2 regions of the Streptomyces roseifaciens genome follow, and region 1 is predicted to be linked to the other one. Evidence: riboswitches for the same ligand, from Rfam matches in the RefSeq annotation. Region 1 holds a riboswitch; the other holds the start of a gene.
What was found. Region 1 has a riboswitch for cobalamin ahead of AS857_RS21860 (cobalamin biosynthesis protein). Riboswitches for the same ligand answer to the same signal wherever they lie in the genome.

Region 1 (3,536 bases):
AGACCGCCAAGGGCTACCGCGCCGGCCAGATCGCCTCGGCCGCCCTGGTCTCCCTCGCCCACGGCACCAACGACGCCCAGAAGACCATGGGCGTGATCACCCTCGCCCTCGTCGCCGGCGGCGTCGTCGCCCCGCACGCCGACCCGCCCATGTGGGTCATCGTCTCCGCGGGCCTGGCCATCGCGCTCGGCACGTACCTGGGCGGCTGGCGCATCATCCAGACCCTCGGCAAGGGCCTCACCGACATCAAGCCCGCGCAGGGCTTCGCCGCGCAGACCGGCGCCGCGACCGTGATCCTCGCCTCCTCGCACATCGGCTTCGCCCTCTCCACCACCCAGGTCTGCTCCGGCTCGATCATGGGCGCCGGCCTCGGCCGCAAGGGCGGCGTCGTCCGCTGGTCGACCGCAAGCCGCATGATCATGGCCTGGGGCCTGACCCTGCCCGCCGCGGGCCTGGTCGCCGGTGGCGCCGCCCTCCTCGCCGACCAGGGCGACTGGGGCGTCGCGGCCGTCGCCGTCCTCGGCCTGGCCGTCTCCGGCGCGATCTGGCTGGCCTCGCGCCGCAAGCCGGTCACCCACGAGGACCTCGACTCGAGCGAGGCCGGCACCGACGCCGAGCCGGCCGGTGTCGTCACCGCGGCCCTGCAGGCCGTCGCCCCGCCGCCGGCCGGCCCCCTGGCCGCCGCGGTCTCCCCCTCCCCCGAGGCCGGGCGGGCTCCTGCCGCCGCCACGGCGAGCTAAGGCTTAAGGAAGAAACAGCATGCAGATCGACTGGGCAGCCCTCGGCCAGGTCTTCGGCGTCAGCCTCGTGGTGACGGTCGGCCTGGTGGGCATCTTCACCCTCGGCATCGTCGGCACGTCTCCCCGTGCGGGGAGCTCGGCGGGCTCGGCGGCGGGTGCGGGTGCGCTCGCGCGGCGCTCCGGTGCGTACGCGTGCTTCGCACTGTGCGCGGCGGCCGTGGGTTACGGCATCTACCTGATCGTGGTGTAACCGCCACGACCCGCTTCGACGGCCGGGACCCCCATGGGGGTCCCGGCCGCTGCGTTTCCCCTCCGGGGGTTGCAGGCACCTTCGGGTGTCGCAGGCGGCACGGCACCGCCGGGAAGGCGCGTCACGGTTGCGCGCCGCGGCGGCGGCACAAGATTCCGCCTCGGCCCGGGCGGCAAAGGCCGGGGCCGCCCTCGCCCTCGCGCCCGCCGCACGCAACATCCGCCGCAACGGCGGGCAACCAGCACGGCGGAGCCCGGCGGTGCTCTGCTCCCGGTCTGCTCGGCGCAGCCGGGAACGTCGGGTCGGGCCAGGTCAGAGGTGAGTTGACGGCGCCCGCGGCGCATGGTGGACTTCCGGAGCCAAACGGCGACAGCAGAGGAAGCCGGTGTGAATCCGGCGCGGTCCCGCCACTGTCACCGGGGAGCGTCTCCCCCACGCGATGCCACGGCGGCGAGCCGGAAGGCCGGGGCGGCGCGGATCCGGGAGCCAGGAGACTCTGGTCGCCGGTCACGTCGAGCCAGGGCGCGGACCCTGAGTGAGGACACATCGTCATGCCCGGCGCCCGCCACCGAACGCCCCGCACACTTCCCTCCCCCCGCCGAGGCGTGACGGCGGTCTGAGCCGATGCGTGCCGATCCGATCGGTTTCGCGTGCGGCGCCGCCCTCGGCTTCCTCGGTGACCGCGTCCTGGGCGACCCCCGCCGCGGCCACCCCGTGGCCGCGTTCGGCCGCGCCGCCCAGACCGTCGAGCAACGCCTGTGGCGCGACCACCGCGGCCACGGCGCCGTGCACGCCCTGCTGTGCGCGGGCGGCGCCGCCGCCGGTGCCGCGCTGCTGGCGCGCGCCGCACGCGCTTCCCGCCCCGCCGGCATCGCCCTGACCGCCGCCGCCACCTGGGCCGTGCTCGGGGGCACCTCCCTGGGCCGCGAGGCCCGCGCCATCGGCGGCGCGCTCGCCGCCGGCGACGAGGACGTCGCCCGCGAGCGCCTGCCGCACCTGTGCGGGCGCGACCCGCAGGCCCTGGACGGGCAGCAGATCGCGCGCGCCGTCGTGGAGTCCGTGGCCGAGAACACCTCCGACGCCGTCGTCGGCGCGCTGGTGTGGGGCGCCCTGGGGGGCGTGCCGGGGCTGGTGGGCTTCCGGGCGGTGAACACGCTGGACGCGATGGTGGGCCACAAGTCGCCCCGATACCGCCGCTTCGGCTGGGCCTCGGCCCGTCTCGACGACGTCGCCGGCTGGCCCGGCGCCCGCCTCACCGCGGCCCTCGCCGTCCTCGCGGGCCCGGATCCGCGCGGCGCCTGGCGGGTGGTCCGGCGGGACGCGTCCCGTCACCCCAGCCCCAACGCGGGCCCCGTGGAGGCCGCGTTCGCCGGCGCCCTCGGCGTGCGCCTCGGCGGCACCCTCGCGTACGCGGGCCGCGTCGAGCACCGTCCCGTGCTGGGGGCGGAGAACCGCCCGGTGGCGACGGACGACATCGAACGCGCGGTACGCCTTTCGCGCCGGGTGTCCCTGCTGGCCCTGGGAACGGCCGTGGTGGGCAGGCTCTCTGTCGGAAACTTCGCACGGTACGCACGGAGGAGGAGCCGGTGACGGCTGACAGGAGCGGGCCCGCGGGCCCGCTGGGCGGGGGCCTGCTGGTGGCCGGCACCACCTCGGACGCGGGCAAGAGCGTGGTGACGGCCGGCATCTGCCGCTGGCTGTCCCGCAAGGGCGTCAAGGTCGCGCCGTTCAAGGCGCAGAACATGTCGCTCAACTCGTTCGTCACGCGCGAGGGCGCGGAGATAGGCCGGGCCCAGGCCATGCAGGCGGCCGCGGCCCGCGTGGAGCCGAGCGCCCTCATGAACCCCGTGCTGCTCAAACCGGGCGGCGACCGCAGCAGCCAGGTCGTGCTGATGGGCAAGCCGGTGGGCGAGCTCAGCGCGCGCGGCTATCACGCGGGCCGCCAGGAGCAGCTGTTCGGCACGGTGACGGAGTGCCTGGAGGAGCTGCGGCGCACGCACGACGCGGTGATCTGCGAGGGCGCCGGCAGCCCGGCCGAGATCAACCTGCGGCGCAGCGACATCGTCAACATGGGCATCGCCCGGGCGGCCCGGCTGCCCGTGGTCGTGGTCGGCGACATCGACCGCGGCGGCGTCTTCGCGTCGTTCTTCGGCACGACGGCCCTGCTCTCGCCCGAGGACCAGGAGCTGATAGCGGGTTACGTCGTCAACAAGTTCCGGGGCGACGTGACGCTGCTGGAGCCCGGCCTGGACATGCTGTACGAGCTGACGGGCCGGCGGACGTTCGGCGTCCTGCCGTTCGCGCACGGCCTGGGCATCGACGAGGAGGACGGCCTGCGCGTCTCGCTGCGCGGCGCCGTACGGGAGTCGGTGGTGGCCCCGCCGCACGGGGCGGACGTGCTGCGGGTCGCGGTGTGCGCGGTGCCGCTGATGTCCAACTTCACGGACGTGGACGCGCTGGCCGCCGAGCCGGGCGTGGTCGTCCGCTTCGTGGACCGCCCCGAGGAGCTCGCCGACGCGGACCTGGTGGTCGTGCCGGGGACGCGC
Region 2 (3,536 bases), on a different contig from region 1:
CCGGTGCGGGCCATGACGATGTAGACCTGCGAGGTGCCGGCGCCGGAGATGAACTGCTTGACGCCCGTGAGGACGTAGTGGTCGCCGTCGCGCCGGGCGCGCGTGCGCAGTGCGGCCGCGTCGGATCCGGCGCCCGGTTCGGTGAGGCAGTAGCTGCCCAGGAAGTCCATGGAGCACAACGCCGGGAGCAGGCGGGCGCGCTGGGCCTCGTCGCCGTAGCGGTCGATCATCCAGGCGACCATGTTGTGGATGGAGAGGTAGCCGGCGATCGAGGGGCAGCCGGTGGCCAGGGTCTCGAAGACGACGACGCCGTCGGAGCGGGTCAGTCCGGAGCCCCCGGAGGACTCGCGGACGTAGACGCCGCCGAGCCCCAGGTCCGCGCCCTTGCGCAGGACGTCGACGGGGAAGTGCTTGCCCTGGTCCCAGGCGACGGCGTGCGGGGCGAGGTGTTCCTCGGCGAAGTCGAGCGTCGTCTCGGCGATCGCGAGCTGCTCGCCGGAGAGCATGGTGCCGGTCATCGCCGTCATCGCATCGTGGGGATGGTGAAGCTCGCGCCCTCCTTGACCCCGGAGGGCCAGCGCGAGGTGACGGTCTTGGTACGGGTGTAGAAGCGGATCGCGTCCGGCCCGTGCTGGTTGAGGTCGCCGAAGCCGGAGCGCTTCCAGCCGCCGAAGGTGTGGTACGCCACCGGTACGGGGATGGGCACGTTGACGCCGACCATGCCGGTGTTCACCCGCCGGGTGAAGTCCCGGGCGGTGTCCCCGTCCCGGGTGAAGATCGCCACGCCGTTGCCGTACGGGTGCTCGCTGGGCAGCCGCAGGGCCTCCTCGTAGCCGGCGGCGCGGACGACGCAGAGCACCGGTCCGAAGATCTCCTCCCGGTAGATCCGCATGCCGGTGGAGACGCGGTCGAAGAGCGTGGCCCCGGCGAAGAAGCCGTTCTCGTGGCCGGGCAGGACGAAGCCGCGCCCGTCGACGACCAGTTCGGCGCCCTCCGTGGTGCCGATGTCCACGTAGCGGCGCACGCGGTCGAGGGCGTCCCGGCTCACCAGCGGGCCGAAGTCGGCGTCCGGGTCGTCGGAGCGGCCGATGCGCAGCGCGCCGATGCGCTCCTTGAGCTTGGCGACCAGGGCGTCGGCGGTCTCCTCGCCGACGGGGACGGCCACGGAGATCGCCATGCAGCGCTCGCCCGCCGACCCGTACCCGGCGCCGATCAGGGCGTCCGCGGCCTGGTCGAGGTCGGCGTCCGGCATCACGATCATGTGGTTCTTGGCACCGCCGAAGCACTGGGCGCGCTTGCCGCGGGCGGCCGCGGTGGCGTAGATGTGCGCCGCGATCGGCGTGGATCCGACGAAGCCGACGGCCTGGACCCTGGGGTCCTCCAGCAGGGTCTCGACGGCCTCCTTGCCGCCGTTGACCACGTTGAACACGCCCGGGGGCAGGCCCGCTTCGAGGAAGAGCTCCGCGAGCCGCAGCGGTACGGACGGGTCGCGCTCGGAGGGCTTGAGGACGAAGGCGTTCCCGCAGGCGATCGCGGGCGCGGCCTTCCACAGCGGGATCATCGCGGGGAAGTTGAAGGGGGTGATGCCGGCGGTGACGCCGAGGGGGCCGCGCAGCGAGTGGACGTCGATGCCCGTGCCCGCGTTGTCCGTGAACTCGCCCTTGAGCAGGTGCGGGATTCCGGCGGCGAACTCGACGACCTCCAGGCCGCGCTGGATGTCGCCGTGGGCGTCGGCGATCGTCTTGCCGTGCTCGGCCGACAACAGGCGGGCGAGGGTCTCCCGTTCGCCCTCGACCAGCTGCAGGAACCTCAGCAGGACGCGGGCCCGGCGCTGCGGGTTCCACTCGCCCCACTCCGGCTGCGAGGCCGCCGCGTCGGCGATCGCGGCCGCGGTGTCCTCGCGCCCGGCCAGGGGCACCCGGGCCTGCACGGCGCCGGTGTTGGGGTCGTACACGTCGGCGAAGAGCCCCGACGTTCCGGGGGTGTGCTTGCCGCCGATGAAATGTGTCAGTTCACGGACCATGGAAGCCTGCTCTCGTCAGGTCAGGTGAGATCCGGGGATGGGCATGGGGCTTCGCGGCTCCGCCGGGAGCTACGGGTGCGCGGACAGGTGTGCGCGCTCCGCCGGATCACCAGGGTCGTGAGTACGGACCGGTGCCATGCGTGTCTGCTCCATCCTCGTGGACAACACGGAACACCCCGCGGCCGGTATCCTGACTCCCGGATCACCGCGCGCCGCCAGCCTTCCCGACGAATGACGCATCTCGTCAGTGGCGTGCTGTCGACGGCACACTCCCCGGTCACAGTGGCGGGACCGTGCCGGAATCACACCGGCTTCCCTGCACCGCGGGCCTTGGTCACGAACATATAGTTGGACGTCCTAGTAAGTCCACCCCCGGCGTGATCACTTGTCCGCCACCGGGTACGGCACGAACGTGCTGCTGTTCTCGTCGATCGCCAGGGGGCGGCCGAGCGGGGGTACGGCCCGCTGCGGGCAGTCGAGGCGTTCGCAGATGCGGCAGCCCATGCCGATGGGCGTGGCGGCGGAGGCGTTGCCGAGGTCGAGGCCGTCGGAGTAGACGAGCCGGGAGGCGTGCCGGATCTCGCAGCCGAGCCCGATGGCGAAGGTCTTGCCGGGCTCGCCCCAGCCGCCGCGCTGGCGGGTGACGGTGCGGGCGGTCCACAAGTAGCGCTGCCCGTCCGGCATGGCGGCGATCTGCACGTGGATGCGGCCCGGGGCGGCGAAGGCCTCGTAGACGTTCCACAGCGGGCAGGTGCCGCCCGCGCGGGAGAAGTGGAAGCCGGTCGCGGACTGGCGCTTGGACATGTTGCCGGCGCGGTCGACCCGGACGAACGAGAAGGGCACGCCCCGCAGCCGCGGCCGCTGGAGCGTGCTGAGCCGGTGGCAGACGGTCTCGTAGCCGACGCCGAAGTGGTCGGTGAGCCGTTCGACGTCGTAGCGCAGCTCCTCGGCCGTCGCGTGGAAGGTGCCGTACGGCAGGATCAGCGCGGCGGCCACGTAGTTGGCGATGCCGATCCGCGCGAGCGACCACGTGGTGGAGCCCTCGTCGTAGTCCTGCGAGGCGAGCGCGGACAGCTCCCCGGCGAACTCCAGCAGGGCCAGCTGCGTGGCCATCCGGAAGGCCCGCTGGCCGGGGCGGAGCCGGCCGGAGAGGTGCAGGGTCCGGCGCTGCGGATCGTAGTGGTGCAGGCGGCCGGAGTCCGCGACGAGCTGTACGGCGTGCCGCTGCGTGAGGCGCGCGGTCAGGGCCGGGAGCACTCCGCCGGGGCGGACGCCGAGGCCGGCGGCCAGCTCCTCGGCGGCGATGTCGAGGTCGTGGAGGTAGTTCTGGCGGCGGTAGAAGAACTCCCGGATCTCCTCGTGGGGGGAGCGGGGTGAGGCCGGGCCGGTGCCGCCGCTCCCGCCCCGGCCGTCCGCGGCCTCCGCCAGGCGCTCGGTCAGGGCCTGGTTGCGGCGGCCGAGATCGATCAGGACGGCGGCGACCGCGGGCAGGCGGGAGGCGAGTTCGGACAGG

Region 2: linked by a shared signal. The riboswitch ahead of AS857_RS12585 (CoA-acylating methylmalonate-semialdehyde dehydrogenase) and the one ahead of AS857_RS21860 (cobalamin biosynthesis protein) in region 1 are both predicted to bind cobalamin.

The regions. Positions count from the first base shown of each region.
Region 1 covers NZ_LNBE01000004.1:1,063,791-1,067,326, reverse strand. Annotated here, with positions in the region: gene AS857_RS21870 (inorganic phosphate transporter) at 1-740, shown strand, start outside; gene AS857_RS21865 (hypothetical protein) at 760-990, shown strand; cobalamin riboswitch at 1,367-1,486, shown strand; gene AS857_RS21860 (cobalamin biosynthesis protein) at 1,615-2,580, shown strand; gene AS857_RS21855 (cobyric acid synthase) at 2,610-3,536, shown strand, end outside.
Region 2 covers NZ_LNBE01000003.1:1,578,043-1,581,578, forward strand. Annotated here, with positions in the region: gene AS857_RS12580 (acyl-CoA dehydrogenase family protein) at 1-518, opposite strand, end outside; gene AS857_RS12585 (CoA-acylating methylmalonate-semialdehyde dehydrogenase) at 524-2,023, opposite strand; cobalamin riboswitch at 2,187-2,364, opposite strand; gene AS857_RS12590 (short-chain fatty acyl-CoA regulator family protein) at 2,405-3,536, opposite strand, start outside.